2 linked regions of the Heliomicrobium gestii genome follow. Each later gene encodes a partner of the first gene's protein in a complex. Links are inferred from orthologs where the notes say so. Each region holds a gene or a part of one and is shown in the gene's direction. Other genes may lie near its edges.

What was found.
Region 2: the proteins of nusB (region 1) and rpsJ are in contact, whole or in part, in a solved structure (PDB 3D3B), measured with the Escherichia coli proteins. The link is inferred for Heliomicrobium gestii from one-to-one orthologs.

Annotation. Positions count from the first base shown.
Region 1 is NZ_WXEX01000007.1:19,961-31,446, reverse strand. Bases 6,015-8,710 are described here. They hold nusB (transcription antitermination factor NusB), read left to right. Parts: upstream 6,015-6,939; coding sequence 6,940-7,482; downstream 7,483-8,710. Other genes in these bases: GTO89_RS09390 (Kae1-like domain-containing protein), read left to right, coding at 7,486-8,532; amaP (alkaline shock response membrane anchor protein AmaP), read left to right, coding at 6,346-6,906; GTO89_RS09405 (Asp23/Gls24 family envelope stress response protein), read left to right, coding at 6,015-6,257. Also shown: GTO89_RS09430 (response regulator), read left to right, coding at 1-222; GTO89_RS09425 (hybrid sensor histidine kinase/response regulator), read left to right, coding at 244-2,313; GTO89_RS09420 (hybrid sensor histidine kinase/response regulator), read left to right, coding at 2,389-4,443; GTO89_RS09415 (response regulator), read left to right, coding at 4,523-4,900; bfr (bacterioferritin), read right to left, coding at 5,159-5,626; more of GTO89_RS09405, read left to right, coding at 5,871-6,014; GTO89_RS09385 (sulfide/dihydroorotate dehydrogenase-like FAD/NAD-binding protein), read left to right, coding at 8,745-9,599; gltA (NADPH-dependent glutamate synthase), read left to right, coding at 9,620-10,999; xseA (exodeoxyribonuclease VII large subunit), read left to right, coding at 11,285-11,486. UniProt on the Escherichia coli protein: Part of the processive rRNA transcription and antitermination complex (rrnTAC). The complex forms an RNA-chaperone ring around the RNA exit tunnel of RNA polymerase (RNAP).
Region 2 is NZ_WXEX01000002.1:335,768-347,330, reverse strand. The notes cover bases 3,003-5,775. They hold rpsJ (30S ribosomal protein S10), read left to right. Parts: upstream 3,003-4,121; coding sequence 4,122-4,430; downstream 4,431-5,775. Other genes in these bases: rplW (50S ribosomal protein L23), read left to right, coding at 5,745-5,775; rplD (50S ribosomal protein L4), read left to right, coding at 5,122-5,745; rplC (50S ribosomal protein L3), read left to right, coding at 4,461-5,093; GTO89_RS03660 (GNAT family N-acetyltransferase), read left to right, coding at 3,003-3,410. In the rest of the region: fusA (elongation factor G), read left to right, coding at 1-1,492; tuf (elongation factor Tu), read left to right, coding at 1,582-2,784; more of GTO89_RS03660, read left to right, coding at 3,000-3,002; more of rplW, read left to right, coding at 5,776-6,032; rplB (50S ribosomal protein L2), read left to right, coding at 6,062-6,889; rpsS (30S ribosomal protein S19), read left to right, coding at 6,956-7,237; rpsC (30S ribosomal protein S3), read left to right, coding at 7,680-8,435; rplP (50S ribosomal protein L16), read left to right, coding at 8,439-8,873; rpmC (50S ribosomal protein L29), read left to right, coding at 8,863-9,066; rpsQ (30S ribosomal protein S17), read left to right, coding at 9,093-9,356; rplN (50S ribosomal protein L14), read left to right, coding at 9,381-9,749; rplX (50S ribosomal protein L24), read left to right, coding at 9,768-10,103; rplE (50S ribosomal protein L5), read left to right, coding at 10,131-10,673; GTO89_RS03585 (type Z 30S ribosomal protein S14), read left to right, coding at 10,695-10,880; rpsH (30S ribosomal protein S8), read left to right, coding at 10,908-11,306; rplF (50S ribosomal protein L6), read left to right, coding at 11,353-11,563. UniProt on the Escherichia coli protein: Involved in the binding of tRNA to the ribosomes. Part of the processive rRNA transcription and antitermination complex (rrnTAC). The complex forms an RNA-chaperone ring around the RNA exit tunnel of RNA polymerase (RNAP).

The DNA of each region.
Region 1 (11,486 bases):
ATGCCGGGAAAAGAGGGTCTGGAAACCATCATGGAGATGAGACGCATAGCGCCAACACTGGCGATCGTGGCCATCTCCGGCGGGGGGGAACGGGGGAATTACTCCTTCTTAAATACGGCAAAAATGATGGGGGCTCTCGACACGCTGAGAAAACCCTTTCGACGTGAGCAGTTTCTCGTTGTTGTTCAAGAGTGCCTGCAAAAAAATGCGGTTGAATACTAGAGCCCCGAGGGGGTAGACAACATGTACGATCACGAATATGAAACACGCATGCATCTATCGAATCAAATCGTGGCCATGATGGTAACGGAAAACGATGTTCTGACCATATGCCGGTACATCATGGAAAGACTTGTGTTTTTTTATTCAAGAGCTATCGCTTACTATTGCAGTGTCGATAGCGCCAACAACATCTATGTTGAATTCTGCGCCCCAGCAGCAAAGAAGGATTTAATCGGCGCACAGATGCGCAGGCACTATAGCGACAGGGTTGAATTTTCGCTTGAGACCAATACCCCCTTTATCGTTCATAATGTTTCCAAGATGGATACGGAGGCCCATTGGCGGGACTTTTTCACCGTCCTCGGACTTGGAGCTGTCGTGCTGTTGCCCTTGACGTCAGAAGGTCGTCGATGCGGATGCTTGCTCTTTGGGTACGCTGAACCGCATGACTGGTCGCAAGAACGGTTGTTTACGTTGACTACCTTGGCCAGTTATCTTGCCATGGTCTCTGAACAGAATGAGGCGCCAGATAAAAAAATGCCCCCTTTTCCAGGGACAGGGACGCCATGTATGGGACAACAAGAAGATTTACTCCAATTGGCCAGCGTGATTGCCGATAGTGACGATGCCATCTTTCGCCTTTCCCCAGACTGCCGAATCCAGACATGGAATCCGAGCGCGCAACGAATTTATGGTTATGAAGACAAAGAAATCTGTGGCCAACATGTCTTTGCCCTGCTATCGCCGGCCCATAAACAAAACGCGATAGAGGAAATCAGAACGGTCATGCAGGGGAAGCGATTAAACCATTATGAGACAAAACATCTGACGAGGGATGGTCAGAGCATTGATGTATCCTTGTCCATCTCCCCGGTAATGAATCAGACAGGGGCGATTGGCGGTTGCTACGTCATAGCGCGCGACGTAACCGAGCGCAACCAAATGCGGGATCAGTTGTTGCATATGCAAAAAATGGAGGCAATTGCAACATTGGCTGGCGGGATCGCCCATGACTTCAACAATATCTTGGCTGTCATGTTAGGCTTCACGGAATTGGCTCTGGAAGAAGCCGTCACCGATAGTCCCTTGGAAAAGAATCTCAGCCAGGTCTTAAAAGCGGGGGAGCGCGCACGGGACTTGGTTCAACAAATTTTGACCTTCAGTCGAGAAAGTCAGAATGAAAAATGCAATATTTTCATGATACCCCTGATCAAGGAAACGATCAAGTTTATGCGGGCCACCTTGCCGTCGAATGTAAAGATATGCATCGATTACAAGACAAAAGCGGGTCGGGTATTTGGTGACTTGTCGCAAATCCATCAGCTCGTGGTGAACCTATGTGTCAATGCAGGTCATGCCATGCAAGGAACCGGCGGAGTGCTGAAAATTGTGCTTGCGGAAGCAGCGGTAAACGAACAGGAAGCGAAAATACTGCAGATCTCTCCCGGCGATTACATTCAACTTACCGTCAGCGATAATGGGAGCGGCATGGATCAAGATATTCGAGAGCGTATTTTTGACCCCTTTTTTACGAACAAATCGATTGGTGAGGGTAGTGGAATGGGGCTGGCTGCTGTGTATGGTATTGTAAAAGGCCATGATGGCGCAATCAGTGTGGACAGTCTGTTGGGGATAGGGTCTACTTTTACGGTATACCTCCCCGCTGCGCCGGAAACGACGTCGAACATAAAGGAGTCGGCGCTGCAACCACCGGCGGTGAAACTACGGATCCTATTGGTTGATGATGAAGAAGCGATTGTCGAGGTGTTACAATCACAACTGATCCAGGCCGGTTATGAGGTGACAGCGACCCAATGCAGCACACAGGCCTTAGAGATTTTTATGGAGAATCCCGACGCCTTTGATCTGGTGATCACCGATTATACAATGCCGACGATGACCGGCGATACGCTGGCGAGAGAGATACTGTGTTTGCGCCCCGGAATGCCGATTATTCTCTGTACAGGCTATAGCCATGCTTTTCCGCCGGATCGAGCAAAGATGATCGGAATCCGCCAGTATATCATGAAGCCGGTTCTGAAAAAAGATTTGTTATTTGCAGTAGAACAGGCCACCCAGAGGATGGCCTAAGGCGCAGCGCGACGGCTCCCAGGCAGACAAAGCGGTGTTTGGTCAGAAGCCGATAGGCAAGAGGTGAATTCGTCGATGATAGATGTAGAAAAAAATAAAGGTCACCAAAGCGCCTTGACACAATTCGTCGCTCACATTGCAACAATCATAGAAAAACTGGATCAGCAAGATACGGTGGAGGACGTTTTAAAGTCAGCCATTGAACAGGGCGCTCCAATGTTACAGGCAGCGGGAGGGTATGCCTACCTCTTTGATGAAACCGGGGCCATGCGGTTGCATGCTTCGACATTGCGAGAGGAAGACATATTTTTACGCCAGTGTGCAAAGGGACAGGGGATTGTCGGGGAAGTATGGGCGAGCGGCCGCGCCATGCGAAAATCCCTCATGGATAAAAATGTGGCCCAGGATGAATTGGCTGCGCCTATTTTTTTAGATTCCCAGTTGATCGCCATTATGGGTATGGTGAAACCAATCCATGGGCATTCCTTTTTCGAAGGCGATCTGTTTATCTTTACGCAATACGCCCTGCTTGTCGAGCGAACGTTGCGGAATCAACGGCTGCTCAGCCTACAAAAACAGAATGAACAAGAACTGCATCTGTTAGCGTCGATCATTGATTGTTCGAATGATGGGGTTGTTCACATCAATAAAGACAGGAAAGTGGTGATATGGAATAAAGGCGCCGAGCGGATCACCGGGTTTTGCGCTGACGAGGTGCGGGGACGTGACTTCCTCTTCATTGTTAGACCGGAGCGCCATCAAATCGTCAAGGAGATCTTTGCCTCCCTGCTGCGTGGGGATGACATCAAAGATTATGTGGCGTCGATCATAAAAAAAGACGGCAGCACGGTAAGCCTGTTCTGTTCCTGGTCAAGGATTCAGTCCGATGGAGTCATCTTTGGTTTTACCATCGTGGCGAGGGACATCACGGAAAGCAACCGGTTACGGGAAAAAGCCGAGCGGGTACAGCGGATGGAGGCCATCGGAACGATGGCCAGCGGCATCGCCCATGACTTCAATAATATGTTGGCTGTGATCCTGGGCTACACGGAAATGGCGCTAAACGAAGAAAAAAAGGGCAGCGCCATCAGCAGCATGGAAAAAGTGTTGCATGCAGGCATTCGCGCCCGCGGTTTGGTCAAACAGATTCTCGCCTTTAGCCGCCAGGTCTCTACCGACCACAAACCGATGCATCTTTCCCATACGATTGAAGAAACACTGACGATGATGCGAGCCATTCTGCCATCGACGATCGAGATCGTTACGGACATCAAGCATGTTGATGAAGTGATTACAGCCGATGCGACACAGATGCATCAATTAATTGTAAACTTATGCTTAAACGCCGAACATGCCATGCGAGGCACTGGCGGGCGGATTAGCGTTTCCTTGTATACGGTTGACAAAACCGATCCGTCGCCTTTTCCCGAAATGCCTTCCGGTGCCTATGTTGTCCTTGTGATCAGCGATACGGGACATGGGATCAAAGCGGAATTGGTTGAGCGAATTTTCGAACCATTTTTCACCACCAAGCCGATCGGGGAAGGGACAGGCTTGGGATTAGCCGTCGTTCATGGCATTGTGAAAAGCCATAGTGGCTATATTTTTGTGAAAAGTGATGAGGGAAAAGGGGCATCCTTCCGGATCTTTTTTCCAAAGACGAATGGTGCGACACAGGAAGAGCATTGTCACAAAAACAGCAGGATGAGAGAACGGGCTGTCCGAGTGCTGGTTGTGGACGATGACCCGTCGATCGTCGCGATGACGGAAAGTTTCTTATCGGAACTGGACTGCTGCGAGATCATCGCCTTTACAGACAGTGTGGAAGCCTTTGCCTATATTCGTTCCCATGTCGCATCGTTGGATCTGGTGATCACCGATCAAACGATGCCCAAGATGACAGGGGAACGGTTAGTCGCTTCGATCCACCATATTCGCCCTGATTTGCCCATTATTCTTTGCACGGGCTTCGCCGGTGCCCCTGATTCCGAAAGATCTAAGCATAATTGCTTTTGTGACTTTTTGTACAAACCTTTTTTAAAACAAGAACTGCATGCAGCGGTGCACCGGGCGCTCTTTGCGGATGGCGATCCAGGTGATGGTTGTTCCACTCTGTATAGAAGAGAATAACTTTTTCGAATAGTGCCGATGTCTGATGTATAGTAGAGTAAAAAAAATGCATCGATTGTGACTGCAAGGAGGGGGCATCATGGGGAAGGTTTTGGTTGTCGACGATACCGCTTTTGCGCGACTTTCTCTTGCCAACCTGATCCGTATGGCGGGGCATGAGATCGTTGGTCAAGCGGGTAACGGAGAAGAAGCAATTCGGTTGTATCACGACCTTCTCCCCGATCTCGTGACGATGGATATCACGATGCCTGTGATGGACGGCATTGAAGCGACCCGCCAGATTCGAAAAACAGCGCCGGAAGCGCGGATCATCGTAGTCAGCGCAATGGGGCAGATGGATCATGTAAAAGACTGTATCATCGCTGGTGCTTGTGATTTCATAGTCAAGCCGTTTGATCTTGAACGGGTAAAGAATGCCATTGCGCGGCATATGGGCGATGAACAACAACTTGCGTGAGCGATGACATACCTGATTGCCGATCGTTTTTTGCACTCTCTAGATCCCTGTATACCTCTCAAACCTATGAATATCGTTGTATCTTCAATAAAATAACATTGTCGCGCCTCATCTTTCCTTCTCGTTTGGCCAGCCGTCGAGGCTGGTCTTTTTTCGGAAAAAGGGTAGTGAATCATTTGCGAAGTAAATGACGAAGTAAATGAAGATAAAAAAAGCCGGGCGTTTCCATCACGCCCGGCTCACTCTCTGGATCAAAAATCACCCTACTTGGGTGGTCAAAAAGATCGGAAGAGTCATATGAGAGATCTGATCCTGCAGTTCTTCGATTTTGTCGATATGTTGATCCTCATCATTGAGGATGTGTTCGAGCATCTCCCGGGTGGCAAAATCATTGACTTCACCGGCCAACTTGATCGCTGCATTGTATGCGGCGATGGCGCCTGACTCGGCCGTGTGATCGCTATCGAGTTGTTTGACCACGTCGGCGCCGATGTGGATGGCTTTCAGGCTCGACACGATGGGGGTTCCTTCCAGAAAGAGGATGCGGGCGATCAGTTTCTCAGCATGCTTCATCTCATCGATGGCGCGCCGTTCGTATTGCTCGTGCAGTTTGACATATCCCCAGTTGGCGCACATCTCTGAGTGCACCATATACTGGTTGATTGCGCTTAATTCGTCGGCCAGGAGTTCATTGAGCGCCTGGATGAGCTGCGGATTTCCTTTCATTCAGAACATTACTCCTTTCGAATTGTGATTGAGATATCAATTCTATGCAGGCGCCTCCTTTTCCTTCTATCAATCGCCATATTTGTGAAAAAAAGCTTTCAAATAGGGTGATCCTTGTTTTCTTGGGACGACGGGATCTTTGATTCATATCGTTTGATAGCTGGTATACCCTGCCTCACTTTGGTACAATACTACATGATGGACACTCTCCATCGGAAATCCTCACCAGGGGGTGCCCGTATACATGGAAACGATCACATCCAAACAGGATATCGGCAGCGTCCGTATCGCCCAGGAGGTCGTCGCGACCATCGCTGGGTTGGCGGCCACGGAAGTGGAAGGCGTCACCGCCATGAGCGGCGGTTTGGGTGGCGGTATCGCTGAGATGCTCGGCCGCAAGAACCTGACCCGAGGCGTGAAGGTTGAAGTGGGCGAACGGGAGGCGGCCATTGACTTAAACATCATTGTCAACTTCGGCAGCCGTATCCCTGAGGTGGCCAAGCGCGTTCAGGAAAATGTGAAGCGCTCCATCGAAAGCATGACTGGGTTGACTGTCGTCGAGGTCAACGTGCATATTCAAGGGGTGAACTTCCCCACACCGGAAGCAAAAGAGGATGACCGGGTGAGATGATCGAGGCCCCCCTGAGACCGACAGATCTCAGGGGGGTTTTTGCCCGTCCGACTTGTTGCCGCGGTGAATAAATGGGGAGGGGTCAGGCATGGAGGGACCGAGCCGTCTGCTGGCCTTTTTGGTGGCGCTTCCTCCGGCGGCGCTTGCCGTCATCATCATGGTTGCCGCCTTTTCGATGACCGGTGGATTGGAAGCCGGCGGTCCCGATGCGGTGGAACGTTTTCTGGCGGCTTGGCGGCAGGGTGGCGCTCGCTCGACCTGGGCCATTGGAGCCGGCTTCTATGTCATACTGGTCAGTTGGTTTCTGTTCAAGGCGTGGCCTCGGCCGATGAAAGGGATGACCTTGCTGGCGCGCACACCCGATGGGAAGGTGCAGATCAGCCGGTTGGCTGTCGAGGGGTTGATCCGTGGCGCCGTAGCCGGATTTGTCGGCATCCGTGGGTTGCGGGTGCGCATCCGCAGGGTCTCCGGCGGTATCGCTATTGTGTTGCATGTAGCTTCTGATTTAAAGGCGGCCCTGCCCGCTCTCGGTGAAAAGATCCAGCAGGCGACGCGCCATATTCTGGAGTCGGCCATTGGGATCGAGCCCAAGGAGATCCAGATCACCTTCGAGCCGGTTGAGGAAGAGAGAAAAAAACGTTTGTGGTAAGAATAATCATAAATACGGGGAGGGGCGAGCGATTTGAGCAGGCGACTAGGGCGGGAGACTGCTTTGCAGACGTTGTTTATGGCTGATGTGGGCCGGATGGACCCGGCATATGCCTTGCAGTACGCCAGTGAAGAATTCGGGATCAGCGAGGCGGCCGCCGCCTTTGCCAAGGAATTGGTCGACGGGGCGGTGACAAATCGGGAGACGATCGACGCCAACATTCGCCGCCTGGCCAAGGAGTGGCATCTGGAGCGGATGCCCCATGTGGATCGCAATCTGCTCCGTGTGGCCATCTTTGAGATGCTCTTTCGCAAGGACATCCCCTTGAACGCGGCCATCAACGAGGCCATTGAGTTGGCGAAGATCTACGCCAATGAGGAGTCGGCCAAGTTCGTCAACGGCATTCTCGGTCAACTGGCCCGGGAACTCCGCGAGGCGCGGGGCGAGAGAGCGCCGGCGCAGGAGTCCGTTGCCGCTACGGTGACCACCCCGGTGATGCCCCAGGCGACGGCGTCTCCTGAAAGGCTTTCCATGGCTGATCAGGAACAGCAGACGCCTGGTGTCAACGAGGTGTAACCGATGAGGGCCGATATCCTTTACGGGGTCCTGGGCATCGACACGAGCTGCTACACGACCTCGGTCGCTTTCGCCAGCCTTGACGGAAGGCTGCTGGCTCAGAAACGGTTATTATTGCCGGTGAAGCCGGGAGAAAGGGGTCTCCGCCAGGGAGACGCCTTTTTTTTGCATGGCCGTCAACTGCCGGGCGTGATGGAGGACCTGTTTGCAGAACTGAGGGAACGGGCGCGAGTCCATGTGGAAGCCGTGGCCGTCTCGACCCGCCCCCGGCCGGAAGAAGGGGCCTATCTGCCTGTCTTTTTGGCCGGTGAGGCGGTCGGACGGTCGGTGGCGGCGGCGCAGGGCGTCCCCTTCATTGCGACGACACACCAGGAAGGCCATATCATGGCAGGGATCGCCTCCCTGGAAGAGGGGGAACAGGCAAAAATGCTGCTGGAAAAGGGCTTTCTCTCGGTCCACCTCTCCGGCGGGACGACAGAACTGCTCCAGGTAAGGTTCGACTCGGACAGGGCGGCTTTTGCTATCGAAAAGATGGGGGCGACGACCGACCTGCACGCCGGGCAACTGGTCGATCGCGTCGGTGTCGCCTTGGGATTGCCCTTTCCGGCTGGACCGCGCCTGGAGGCGCTCGCCGCTCAGTCTGACGGTGTTGAAGCAGTCACCTTTCCCGCCTCAGTAAAAGGCTACAATGTCAGCTTTTCCGGCGCAGAAGCGCAGGCATTGCGGTTGATCGACCGGTCCTGCAACGCCGGTGAAACATTCTCGTCTCCTTCACCGGCGGCCATCGCACGGGGGATCGAACGGTGTCTCGCTTCAACGCTGGAAAAGATCCTGCGCCGGGCCATTGAGGAGACCGGTTGCCGCGATGTGCTCATCGTCGGGGGCGTGGCGGCCAACGGCTTTTTGCGCCGCCGGTTGCGGGATCGCCTGGAGCACCGCGCTGTCGGCGGGCGGCTGGCGTTTGCCACACCGGCCTTGTCGGGCGACAATGCGGTGGGCGTGGCCCTGTTGGGGGCGAAGTTTCTTTCCGCTTCCACCGCTTCCCGTTGACCGGAGCAGGCAATCGGTGTACACTGGATATTGTGTCATACGTGTGCGGACAGGCTGCCGGCGACAAATCGGCCGGGCTATGTCCGTATTTTTTAAATCATGCCCTCCCGGGGTTTGCAGGAGATGGGCATGAGGCAACGAATCCAAACTACATGTAGGGCCGGACGCAGCTTTGTAGTGTGGCAGGATGGCTTAGAGGAGGCAGCAGGCGAATGTACCCGATCGTGCGGAAAGAGATCCTTTCCGCCAGTGTCAAGCTTTTCGATTTAAAAGCTCCGCTGGTGGCGGCCAAAGCCAAGGCCGGACAGTTTTTTATTCTTCGGGCCGATGAGAAGGGTGAACGCATCCCGCTGACCATCGCCGATTTTGACCGGGAACAAGGGACGATCACGGCGATCTTCCAGGAGATCGGCGCAGGCACCCGACTGCTTGGCCAGTTGGAAGTCGGGGACGCTGTCCTCGATGTCGTGGGGCCGCTCGGCGTGCCCTCAGAGATTGAACGGTTTGACGGCCCTGTCGTGGTCGTTGGCGGCGGTGTCGGCATCGCCCCCATCTATCCCATCGCCCGCGCCCTGAAGGAGGCGGGAAACCGCGTCATCTCCATCATCGGCGCCCGCAACAGGGAGCTGCTCTTCTGGGAAGATAAAATGGCCGCTGTCAGCGACGCGTTGATCGTCTGCACCGATGACGGTTCCTATGGACGCAAGGGCTTCGTCACCGACGCCCTGAAAGAGTTCTATGAAGCCAACGGGGATCTGCAACGGGTTTGGGCCATTGGCCCCATGCCGATGATGCGCGCCATCGCCAACACGACACGCCCCATGGGCGTCCACACCATCGTCAGCATGAACCCGCTGATGATGGATGGCACCGGCATGTGCGGCGCCTGTCGCGTCCTCGTCGGCGGCGAAACCAAGTTTGCCTGTGTCGACGGTCCGGAGTTTGATGGGCACTTGGTCGATTTCGATCTGGCCCTCAAACGGCTCGCCATCTACCGCGATGAGGAGAAGCGCGCCCTGGCGGCGCTGGAACATCACCACGAAGGGGGGCGCTGCGGGTGTCATTAAAGGAACAGATCCGTCAGGAGATGCCCTGCCAGGACCCCCAGGTTCGAAGCGCCAACTTTGAGGAAGTGGCCCTCGGCTACTCGGAAGAGCAGGCGGTCAAGGAAGCGGCCCGTTGCATCCAGTGCAAAAAGCCCCGCTGCCGCGAAGGCTGCCCTGTCGAGGTGCTGATCCCTGATTTTATTAAAGCTGTCGCCGAGCGCGATTTCGCCGGCGCAGCCGTCAAGTTGAAAGAGAAAAACGCGCTGCCGGCCATCTGTGGCCGCGTCTGTCCCCAGGAGAGCCAGTGCGAACAGAAATGCATCCTCGGCGTCAAATCGGAGCCTGTCGCGATCGGTCGACTGGAGCGTTTTGTCGCTGATTGGGAGATGGCCCAGGGCGCCGATGCGCCGGAAGCTGCGCCGGCCAATGGGGAAAAAGTCGCTGTCATCGGCGCGGGCCCGGCCGGTCTCACTTGTGCCGCCGAGTTGGCCAAGCTCGGCTACGCTGTGACCGTCTTTGAGGCGTTGCATACAGCCGGCGGCGTCCTCATGTACGGCATTCCCGAGTTCCGCCTGCCCAAAGCGATCGTGGACAAAGAGATCGCCAACCTGCGCCGGCTGGGCGTTGATCTGCAGTTCAACGCTGTCATCGGACGGTCTGTGACGGTGGAAGAGTTGATGAACGAACGAGGCTATGCCGCCGTCTTCCTCGGCACCGGCGCCGGCCTGCCCAACTTCATGGGCATCCCCGGAGAAAACCTCTGCGGCGTCTTTTCGGCCAATGAGTTTTTGACGCGGACAAACCTGATGAAGGGCTTCCGCTTCCCCGAATACGGCACACCGGTCAAGTTGGGCCGCAAGGTGGCCGTCTTGGGCGCAGGCAACGTGGCCATGGACGCCGCCCGCACGGCTGTGCGGCTCGGCGCGGAAGAGGTCACCATCGTCTACCGCCGCTCCGACCAGGAGATGCCGGCCCGAGCCGAGGAGATCGAACATGCCCGGGAAGAGGGCGTTCAGTTCAAACTGCTCACCAACCCTGTCGAGATCATCGGCGATGAGAACGGCTGGGTGAAGGCGATGAAGTGCCTGCGCTACGAACTGGGCGAGCCCGACGCGTCGGGCCGCCGCAAGCCTGTGGCGATTCCGGGCTCTGAGTTCATCATGGACATGGACACGGTCATCGTCGCCATCGGCACCGGACCGAACCCGCTGGCCACCCAGTCGACAGAGGGGTTGGAATTGAACCGGCGCGGCAACATCGTCGCCGATGAAGAGGGTCGCACCTCTATCGCCGGTGTTTTTGCCGGCGGCGATATCGTCACCGGCGCGGCCACGGTCATTCTGGCCATGGGCGCCGGCAAGAAAGCGGCCCGCGCCATCGACGCCTATATCACAGCAAAGTCAGCCGAGGCGGCGAACTAAGCTGAAGTATGGAACTCTTTTTCGAAAAAAGCGCTGCATTGCGGCGCTTTTTTCTTTCCATGGGCATGCTTCATGAGTAAAATGGACACACTAGTCCTTTTAGAAGAGCCTTTGCCCCCAGCACGTCGAACATACATGGCACACAACGCCCGGCAGGATTTATGGGCCGGGTTCGCGAAAAAACAAGTGTTCCTGTAGTCGCGCCCGCCAGGATCGGCTGCCTTTTCTGTCTAGTCGTTCTAAATGAAGCTCTGCCAGCGCATTGAAGCCAAAGGGGGGCCGCCGATGGAAAAGATTTGGTCTGTCACTCAGTTGAACCTCTACATCCAGGGGCTCCTGGAAACAAAGCCCCAACTGGCCGACCTATGGGTGCAGGGGGAGCTTTCGAATTACAAGCACCATACATCTGGCCATATGTACTTCACCCTGAAAGACGGCGAGAGTGTCGTCAAGGCCGTCATGTTTCGCGGCAAAAACCGCTACCTCT
Region 2 (11,563 bases), on another replicon or contig:
CGTCTCCGAGATCCCCGAGGACCTCGCCGAAGTCGCCGCCGAATACCGGGAAAAGCTCCTTGAAGCGGTTGCTGAGTCCGATGAGGAACTGATGATGAAGTACCTCGAAGGGGAAGAACTGACTGAGCAAGAAGTCCGTGACGGCGTTCGCAAGTGCACCTTGGCCGTCAAGATGATTCCTGTTCTCTGCGGCTCCTCCTTCAAGAACAAGGGCGTGCAGCCGTTGCTCGACGCTGTCGTCGAGTTCCTGCCCGCCCCGGTCGACATCCCTGCCGTCAAGGGTGTCAACCCCGATTCCGGTGAGGAAGATGTTCGTGAGGTTTCCGACGAAGAGCCCTTCTCTGCGTTGGCCTTTAAGATCATGGCTGACCCCTATGTGGGCAAGTTGGCCTTCTTCCGTGTTTATTCCGGTAAACTGAGCTCTGGTTCCTACGTCTACAACTCGACCAAAGGCAAAAAGGAACGGATCGGCCGCATCCTCCAGATGCACGCCAACCACCGGGAAGAGATCGCCGAGGTCTACACCGGCGATATCGCTGCTGCTGTCGGTCTGAAGGATACCACGACGGGCGACACCCTCTGTGATGAGAAACAGCCCATCATCCTTGAGTCGATGCAGTTCCCTGATCCGGTTATCCACGTTGCCATTGAACCGAAGACGAAGGCTGACCAAGACAAGATGGGCATCGCCCTTCAGCGTTTGTCCGAAGAAGACCCGACCTTCCGCATGTCCACTGACCATGAAACAGGTCAGACGATCATCTCCGGCATGGGTGAGCTTCACTTGGAGATCATCGTGGACCGGATGATGCGGGAATTTAAGGTCGAAGCCAACGTCGGACGTCCCCAGGTCGCGTACAAGGAAACCATTCGCACCAAGGCCAAGGCGGAAGGCAAGTTCGTCCGCCAGTCTGGTGGTCGCGGTCAGTACGGCCATGCCGTCATCGAAATCGAACCGCGTCAACCTGGTGAAGGGTACGAATTTGTCAACAAGATCGTTGGTGGTGTGGTTCCCCGCGAATACATCCAACCCATCGATAACGGGATCCGTGAAGCCGCCGAAACAGGCGTCCTCGCCGGTTATCCCACTGTTGACTTCCGCGTGACCCTGGTCTTCGGTTCCTACCACGATGTGGACTCCTCGGAAATGGCCTTTAAGATTGCCGGCTCCATGGCCTTCAAGGAAGGCGCTGCGAAGGCGCAGCCGGTCATCCTTGAGCCGGTCATGAAAGTCGAAGTCACCGTTCCTGAGGAATACATGGGCGACGTCATCGGCGACATCAACTCTCGCCGGGGCCGCATCGAAGGCATGGAAGCTCGCGGCAACACCCAAGTGGTGCGCGGCTTTGTTCCCCTGTCCGAGATGTTTGGCTACGCCACCGACCTGCGTTCGCGCACCCAAGGTCGCGGCCAGTACGTCATGATGTACAGCCACAACGAAGAAGTGCCCCGCAACATCGCTGAAGGCATCATCGCGAAACGGAAAGGCTAAATCGCCACAGGCGATTTTCGCCGGATAGAGGGTGGCCAAGCCGCCCTCATTAAAATTCCTTAAGCCTGAAAAGGAAGGATGAGTACGAAATGGCAAAAGCCAAATTCGAGCGCACCAAGCCGCACGTGAACATCGGCACCATCGGTCACGTTGACCACGGTAAAACCACCACCACCGCTGCCATCACCCTGGTTCTCTCCAAAGTTGGTGGAGCTTCCTTCAAAAAGTACGACGAAATCGACGCCGCTCCCGAAGAGCGTGAACGCGGTATCACCATCAACACCGCTCACGTCGAGTACGAAACCGACAACCGTCACTACGCCCACGTGGACTGCCCCGGTCACGCCGACTACATCAAGAACATGATCACCGGTGCTGCCCAGATGGACGGCGCCATCCTGGTTGTGTCTGCTGCTGACGGCCCCATGCCCCAGACCCGTGAGCACATCCTCCTCGCCCGTCAGGTTGGCGTTCCCTACATCGTTGTCTGGCTGAACAAAGCCGACATGGTTGATGACGCCGAACTGATGGAACTGGTTGAGATGGAAGTTCGCGAACTCCTCTCCTCCTACGAGTTCCCTGGCGACGACATTCCCATCGTTGCCGGTTCCGGCCTGAAAGCCCTCGAGTGCGGCTGCGGCAAGCGCGAATGCGAATGGTGCGGCAAAGTCTGGGCGCTCATGGACGAAGTCGACAAGTACATCCCCACCCCCGAGCGCGCCACCGACAAGCCCTTCCTGATGCCCGTTGAAGACGTCTTCACCATCACCGGTCGCGGCACCGTCGCCACCGGCCGTGTCGAGCGTGGTCAGATCAAAGTCGGCGAAGAAATCGAACTGGTCGGTCTGGCTGAAGCCACCCGCAAGACCGTCGTCACCGGCGTTGAAATGTTCCGCAAACTCCTCGACTTCGCCCAAGCCGGCGACAACATCGGCGCTCTGCTGCGCGGTGTTGAACGGAAAGACATCGAGCGCGGCCAAGTTCTGGCTAAGCCCGGTTCCATCAAACCCCACACCAAGTTCACCTCCGAAGTCTACGTCCTGTCCAAGGAAGAAGGCGGCCGCCACACCCCGTTCTTCAACGGCTACCGGCCCCAGTTCTACTTCCGCACGACTGACGTCACTGGCTTCATCGAACTGCCCGAAGGCGTTGAAATGTGCATGCCTGGCGACAACATCAAGATGACCATCGAACTCGGCAAAACCATCGCCATCGAAGAAGGCCTCCGCTTCGCTATCCGCGAAGGCGGCCGGACCGTCGGCGCCGGTGTTGTCACCGGTATCATCGAGTAATCGATCGCCAAGCGGCTTATAAGCGACCGGGTCCCTGAATTATTTCAGGCGACCCGGTCGCTTCCTTATATAGCCGTCTTTTAGTGTCCTTGCAAAATTCGGATTTCCGAGTCCATTGAGATGCGAAGGTGGCGCGGGTGCGCCAACGGGCGCACCCGGTGCCACAGGACTTCATCGCGCCATATTGTAGTCGACTCATAAGTAGAGGGGATTTTATGGAGCTCAATTGCAAAGATTATTTAATCAGCACGGACAAGTCGCTTTTAGACCATGAGACGATTTATAGGTTCTTGGCTTCGTCCTATTGGGCAAATAAAAGACCTACTGAAGCCATAAACAAATCCATTGAGACGTCGCTTTGTTATGGCGTATATCTCGGAAACAGACAAATCGGATTTGCTCGGGTCGTCACAGATTTTGCAACAATGTACTGGTTAGCAGATGTCATCATCGATGAAGAGTATCGAGGCAGAGGTATTGGGAAAAAACTTGTAGAGACAATAGTTGCTAGCGAAGAATTGAAAGGTCTGAACGGTATATTAGGAACACTCGACGCGCACGGACTATATGAACAATATGGATTCGAAAAAAACGTAAATAGATTTATGGTAAAAAGACCGAGCTAGCAATGGCATTTTTGATCGCCGACTATAGTATCCGTACTGAGGCAAAAATGGAAAAATTTGAATACATCTAGTTTATCTTTGATTTGATATAGGTTGTATTTCTAACAGAAAAGCCATGAAATACTGTGTGGAGTTTCCTAACTTAGTATCTTCACTTACCTAGGGGAGATCATTGAAATAGCAGAGGGCTGGCGGTGGCCTGAGCGATTTGAGCGGAGCGGCGAAGAGCGAGCGCAGAGGCGAAGCGTTAAAGGGCGCCATCGACATGCATACAACCCTAAAGTTTTGGCGCCCCAGCGTAGCCGACAAGCGAGCCGCCGCGGAGCTCTTAGCGAAGGCCGCCGCCAGCCCCCGCGATTAAAGTGCGAATTAAATCGCGCATCTTCACCGGCATCACAAGACGACCCGCGCGGTAACCATAGGCACTTGATCAGTATCGGCACGCCAACCGCCCGATTCCCGCAGATTTTCCGAGAAATATTCTAATACAGAGCAAAAACCGCTTGCATTTCCGAACACTTGGTGCTAAAATTTCATATTGTGGGTTGGCTTTGCGATGAAGCGAAAGGTTGCCCAACAATGGCTCGGGATTGGTGGGCGCAGCTCTCTTTGTGTCTTTTTACTTACGACACGCCCGAGAGCGTTGTTGGGGTAATTTTCGCGGAGAAGGTCCGTAATCAATCGGGCGAACAAAAGGAGGGACTTACCTACATGGGTAAACAAAAAATTCGGATCCGCCTGAAGGCTTTCGATCATCGGATTCTCGATCAGTCTTCCGAAAAGATCGTTGAGACGGCCAAGCGGACCGGCGCGGCGGTATCCGGTCCGATTCCGCTGCCGACGGAGAAGAGCATCTACACCATCTTGCGCTCTCCCCACGTCAACAAAGACTCCCGTGAGCAGTTCGAGATGCGCACCCACAAGCGCCTCATCGACATCCTCGAACCCAATCCGAAGACTGTCGATGCGCTCATGCGTCTGGACCTGCCGGCGGGCGTGGATATCGAAATCAAGCTGTAATCCTTTTGCTAGAGATGGGAGGTGTCATTGGTGGCTAAGAAAGGTCTTCTCGGACGAAAAATCGGTATGACGCAGGTATTTGCCGACAACGGTGTTGCTGTGCCCGTGACGGTTGTCCAGGCCGGCCCCTGTGTTGTCGTTCAAAAGAAAACCATGGAGAAGGACGGGTACGAAGCCGTGCAAATCGGTTTCGGCGATGTCCGTGAAAAACTGCTGAACAAGCCGAAAAAAGGTCACCTGAAAAACGCCGGCGTTCGCCTGGTGCGCGTTCTGCGCGAGATCAAGGTGGACAGCATGGACGAGTATAAGGTTGGCCAAGAACTGAAAGCCGATGTCTTCACTGCCGGTGAGTATGTCGATGTGGTCGGCACATCCAAAGGCAAAGGTTTTGCCGGCGGCATCAAACGCCACAACTTCAAACGCGGACCGATGAAACACGGCTCCAAGTACCATCGTCGCCCCGGTTCTGCCGGCGCCAAAGGCCCGGCCCGCATCTTCAAGGGTCGCAAGATGCCTGGTCGCCTGGGCAACGAACGCGTTACCGTACAAAAGCTGCAAGTCTTCCGTGTCGACGCCGAGCGCAACCTGCTCCTGATCAAAGGCGCGGTGCCCGGTCCCAAACGCGGTCTGCTGCTGATCAAAAACTCCGTAAAGGTTAAGTAATCAACCCCCGGAGAAAGGAGGACACGACATGCCGAAAGTAGCCGTTTACAACATCGAAGGCGCTCAGGTTGGTGAAATCGAACTGAGCGATGAGATCTTTGGCATTGAGCCCAACGAGGCCGTCATGCACCAGGCCGTGGTTACCCAGCTGGCCGCCTGGCGGAGCGGTACCCACAAGGTCAAGTCCCGTGGCGAAGTCTCCGGGGGCGGCAAAAAGCCCTGGAGACAAAAAGGCACCGGTCGCGCTCGCGCCGGCACCAGCCGTTCGCCCCTCTGGCGCGGCGGCGCAATCATCTTCGGGCCCCAGCCCCGCAGCTATAAAGTCGCTATGCCGAAGAAGGCCCGTCGTCTGGCCCTGAAATCGGCCCTGTCGGACAAAGTCCGCTCCGGCAACCTGATCGTCGTCGACGCCCTGGAAATGGACGCCCCGAAGACGAAAGCCATCGCCGGAATCATGAACAAGCTCAACGTGGAACGCAAGGCCCTGTTGGTGACCGCCGACATCGACGAAACCGTCTTTAAATCGGCCCGCAACATCCCCGGCGTATCCCCTGTTGAAGCTGTTGGCATCAACGTCTATGACATCCTGAACCACGACAAACTGGTCATCACCAAAAATGCCGTGGCCAAGGTTGAGGAGGTGTTCGCCTGATGCGCAGCCCCTATGACGTTCTGAAAAAACCCGTCATCACTGAACGGTCGATGGACTTGGCTCAGGAGAACAAATACACCTTCGTGGTGGAGCCGAAAGCCAACAAAATCGAGATCAAACATGCTGTTGAACAACTCTTCAACGTCAAGGTCCTTGATGTTCACACCATGAACGTCAAAGGCAAGCCCAAGCGGATGGGCAAGTATGCCGGACGGACCGCCGACAAGAAGAAAGCCATCGTCACCCTGAAAGATGGCGACAAGATCGAAATCTTCGAAGGCGTCTAAGTCTGGCCGGACCAAAGGAGGGAAACCGCGTGGCTGTGAAAAAATTTAAGCCCACCTCGCCTGGTATCCGCCAGATGACGGTGGCCAGCTTTCAAGAGATCACCAAGACCGAACCGGAAAAGTCCCTGCTTGAGCCCCTGAAAAAGAACGCCGGGCGCAACAACCAGGGCAAACTGACTGTTCGGCACCAAGGCGGCGGCCATAAGCGCATGTACCGGGTCATCGACTTCAAGCGCACCAAGGACGGCATTCCCGCCAAGGTCGCTTCCATCGAGTACGATCCGAACCGGACCTCGCGCATCGCCCTGATCAGCTACGCTGACGGCGATAAGCGCTACATCATCGCCCCTAACGGTCTGAACGTGGGCGACACCGTCGTCTCTGGTCCTGACGCCGACATCAAGACCGGCAACTGCCTGCCCCTGAAGAACATCCCCGTCGGCACCCTGATCCACTGCATTGAAATGCGCCCCGGCAAAGGCGGCCAACTCGTCCGCTCCGCTGGCGTCGCCGCCCAGCTCATGGCCAAGGAAGGCGACCACGCCACCCTGCGCCTGCCCTCCGGCGAGATGCGCAAGGTGCTGGCCGAGTGCCGCGCCACCATCGGTCAGATGGGCAACCTGGAACATGAAAACGTGACCATCGGCAAAGCCGGTCGGAAACGTTGGATGGGCATCCGACCCACCGTCCGCGGTGTTGTCATGAACCCCGTCGATCACCCCCATGGCGGTGGTGAAGGCCGTTCCCCCATCGGACGCAAAGCGCCTGTTACGCCCTGGGGTAAAGTGGCCATCGGCGGCAAGACCCGTCGGAAGAAGTCTTCGGATAAGCTGATCATCAAGCGCCGCACCAAGTAAGATGGTCCGGCCATACGGAGCGGGTAAGACCACTCGCCACCCCGACACCAGAAGGGAGGATCGTGCATGGGCCGTTCTCTGAAAAAAGGACCTTATGTTGAAACCAGCCTGTTGAAAAAGGTTGAGGATCTGAATCAAAAGAACGAGAAACGGGTCATCAAGACCTGGTCCCGGCGCTCGACCATTTTTCCGCAATTTGTCGGTCACACCTTTGCTGTCCATGACGGGCGGAAACACATCCCCGTCTACGTGACCGAAGACATGGTCGGACACAAGCTGGGCGAATTCGCCCCGACCCGGACCTTCAAAGGCCATGCCGGTTCGGAGAAATCCAGCCGTCTGCGCTAGGCCAGGGAGAAGAGGAGGAAGGCCAATGGAAGCCAAAACCGCCCAAGCGGTGGCCAAGTACGTCCGCACCTCTCCCCGGAAGGTACGTCAAGTCATTGACCTCATTCGGGGCAAATCGGTAGCCGACGCCTTTGCCATTTTGAAATTTACCCCCGTGAAAAGCGCTGCCGACGTGGCGAAAGTCCTCAAATCGGCTGTCGCCAACGCCGAGCACAACTATGAGATGAACACGGCTGATCTTTATGTGAAGACCTGCTTCGTCGACCAAGGTCCCAGCATGAAACGGATCAGCCCCCGCGCGCAAGGCCGCGCCGACGTCATCAAGAAGCGCATGAGCCACATCACCGTTATTGTCGCCGAAAAGCCCGCCAAGCCCGCAGCCGTCAAGAAAACCGCTGCTGCGAAGGCCGACGCCAACGCCGGGACGAAGGAGGGATAAGTCGTGGGTCAAAAAGTCAATCCGAAAGGGTTCCGGATTGGTGTCATCAAGGATTGGGAGGCTCGGTGGTTCGCTGGCAAAAACTACGCCGAACTGCTGCATGAAGACCTGAAAATCCGTAAGTTTGTCAAAAAGAAACTCTACGCCGCCGGCATCCCCCGTATTGAGATTGAACGGGCCGCCAACCGCGTTAAGGTGACCATCCACACCGCCAAGCCGGGCATCGTCATCGGCCGCGGCGGCGCTGAAGTGGAAAACCTGCGCAAAGAGCTGGAAAAACTGACGGGTCGCGCCGTCAACATCAATATCGCCGAAGTGAAAAAACCCGAACTGGACGCCCAACTCGTTGCCGAGAACGTGGCGGCCCAGCTCGAGAAGCGGACCTCCTTCCGTCGTGCGATGAAGCAGTCTGTCGGTCGCACCATGCGCCTTGGCGCCGAAGGCATCAAGATCATGGTCTCCGGTCGTCTTGGCGGCGCTGAAATCGCCCGGACCGAATGGTACAACGAAGGCAAGGTTCCCCTTCACACCCTGCGCGCCGATATCGACTACGGTTTTGCCGAAGCGCACACCACCTACGGCATCATCGGCGTCAAGGTTTGGATCTACAAGGGTGAAATTCTGCCGGGCGCCAAAAACCGCACCGGTGAAACCCGTGAACCTGCCGAGCGCGCTGAGCGTCCCGAACGTTCTGACCGTCGCGATCGTCGCCCCCGTGGTGACCGCCGGGCGCCTGCCGCCGCGGAAGGAGGGAAATAACCCATGTTGCTGCCGAAACGCGTTAAATGGCGTCGGGTGCAACGGGGCCGTCTGAAAGGCAAGTCCAAAGGCGGCAACAGTGTCGCATTTGGTGAATACGGCCTGCAAGCCCTTGAAGCCGCCTGGATCACCAGCCGCCAGATCGAAGCCGCTCGTATCGCCATGACCCGTTACATCAAGCGGGGCGGTAAAGTCTGGATCAAGATTTTCCCCGATAAGCCTGTCACAGCCAAACCGGCTGAAACCCGGATGGGTTCCGGTAAAGGCTCCCCCGAATACTGGGTTGCCGTTGTCAAACCGGGCCGGATCATGTTTGAGCTGGCCGGCGTTCCTGAGGATATCGCCAAGGAAGCCATGCGCTTGGCCATGCACAAGCTGCCCATCAAGTGCAAGTTTGTAAAACGGGAAGAAGTGGGTGGTGAAGCGAATGAAAGCTAAAGAACTGCATGACCTGAGCACGGAAGAACTGCAGAAACAGCTCACCAACTTCAAAGACGAGCTCTTCCGCCTCCGCTTTCAACTTGCTACCCAACAGTTGGAGAACCCCATGCGGATCCGGGACGTGCGCAAAAACATCGCCCGGACGCAAACAGTCCTCCGTCAACGAGAACTGGAAGCCCAAAAGGCTTAGTGCAGCGGGTAAGGAGGTAAGAAGCAGTGTCCGAACGTGCCGAACGCAAGACTCGCATCGGTAAAGTCACGAGCGACAAAATGGAAAAGACCGTCGTTGTCGCCGTTGAAAGCCGCATCCAGCACCCCCTGTACGGCCGTACCGTCAAACAGACGAAGAAGTTCAAGGCCCATGATGAAGAAAACGCCTGCCAAATCGGCGATATCGTTGAAATCATGGAAACCCGTCCCCTTTCCAAGGAAAAGCGCTGGCGGGTAGTCCGCATCGTTGAAAAGGCCGTCATCGTATAAACCACGGCATAGGAGGTTACCGTCGTGATCCAGCAAGAAACTCGACTCCGGGTCGGTGACAACACCGGAGCCAAAGAGTTGTTGTGCATCCGTGTGTTGGGCGGCTCCTACCGGAGGTATGCCTCGGTCGGCGATATCATCGTCGCATCTGTTAAAGAGGCAACGCCCGGCGGCGTGGTTAAAAAGGGAGACGTCGTCAAAGCCGTGGTTGTCCGGACTCGGAAACCGATCAAACGGCAAGACGGTTCCTACATCCGCTTCAGCGAAAACGCCGCTGTTATCATCAATGATCAAAAAAACCCGAAGGGGACCCGTATCTTCGGGCCCGTGGCCCGCGAACTCCGCGACCGCGATTTCATGAAGATCATTTCGTTGGCCCCCGAAGTACTGTAGGGTGGAGGTGAAAGCACCATGGCCAACCCGAAAGTCCATGTAAGAAAAGGCGATCTGGTACAGGTCATCACCGGCAAGGACGCTGGGAAAAAAGGCAAAATCATTGAAGTGATTCCCGCCAAAAACCGGGTTGTCGTTGAGAAGGTTAACGTCGTCAAACGGCACTCGAAGCCCAGCAAAGCCAATCCCCAAGGCGGCATCATCGAGAAAGAGGCGCCCATCGATGCCTCCAACGTGATGATTTTCTGCCCCAAATGCGACCGGCCGGTGCGCAGCGGTCATATGTTCTTGGAAAACGGCGACAAGGCTCGCATCTGCCGCAAATGCGGCGACGTGCTTGACAAAGACAAGTAAAGCCTCGTCCGAGAGGAGGTCAGCAGATTGGCCCGTCTGAAAGAAAAGATTCAAACCGATGTCAACGCTGCCATGATGCAGCGGTTCGGATATAAGAACGTCATGCAAATCCCCCGCCTGGAAAAAGTCGTCGTCAACATGGGCCTCGGGGAAGCGATTTCGAACCCCAAAGGTCTTGACGCGGCGGTAGGCGACCTGACCCGCATCACCGGCCAGAAACCGGTCATCACGACGGCGAAGAAATCCATCGCCGGCTTTAAACTGCGGGAAGGCATGAAGATCGGCTGCAAGGTGACCCTGCGCGGCGACAAGATGTACGACTTCGTCGACAAACTTGTCACCCTGTCCTTGCCCCGCGTCCGCGACTTCCGCGGCGTGAGCCCCAAATCCTTCGACGGTCGCGGCAACTACACCCTCGGCCTGAAGGAACAACTGATTTTCCCGGAAATTGAGTACGATAAGATCGACCGTATGCGCGGGATGGACGTCACGTTTGTGACGACGGCCAAGACCGACGAAGAAGCCCGTGAACTCCTTCGGCTGATCGGAATGCCGTTCCGCGCCGAATAAGGCATTACAGGAGGGAATCTCGTGGCAAAAACATCCATGATCGTGAAACAAAGCCGTTCCCCCAAATTTCGCGTCCGCGCGCACAATCGCTGCAAGATCTGCGGACGCCCCCACGCTTACATGCGGAAATTTGGGATGTGCCGGATTTGCTTCCGCAACCTGGCCTACAAAGGGGAAATCCCCGGCGTGACCAAGGCCAGTTGGTAAAGATACACGGAGGGGGGTACCAGCCCAATGGTCATGACCGATCCAATCGCGGATTTCCTGACACGGATCCGCAATGCCAATATGGTTTACCATGACAAAGTGGAAGTTCCGGCTTCCAAAGTCAAGCGGGCCATCGCAGAGATCTTCAAGAGCGAAGGTTATGTCAAAGACGTCGAGTACGTCGAAGACAACAAGCAAGGCCTGCTCCGCATCTACCTGAAGTTCGGCCCCAACCGTGAGAAAGTCATCACCGGCGTCAAACGGATCTCCAAGCCGGGCCTGCGCGTCTACGCCCGCAAAGAAGAGATTCCCAAGGTCCTCGGCGGACTGGGTGTCGCCGTTCTTTCGACCTCGCAGGGCATCATGAGCGACAAAGCTGCTCGGAAAGCCGGCCTCGGCGGAGAAGTTCTCTGCTACATCTGGTAACAGACCTATTCTTTGAACCGAATCGCACACAGCAGGAGGTGTGACCATGTCACGGATCGGCAAGAAACCCGTGGCGATCCCGGCCGGCGTCAACGTAACGATTGAAGGCAATGTCGTTACGGTGAAAGGGCCGAAAGGCGAACTCAGCCGGGAACTCCATAAAGACATCATCGTCACGGTGGAAGGCAACACCGTCCAGGTTACGCGCCCCAGCGACGATAAATTCCATCGCTCCCTTCACGGCCTGAGCCGCACCC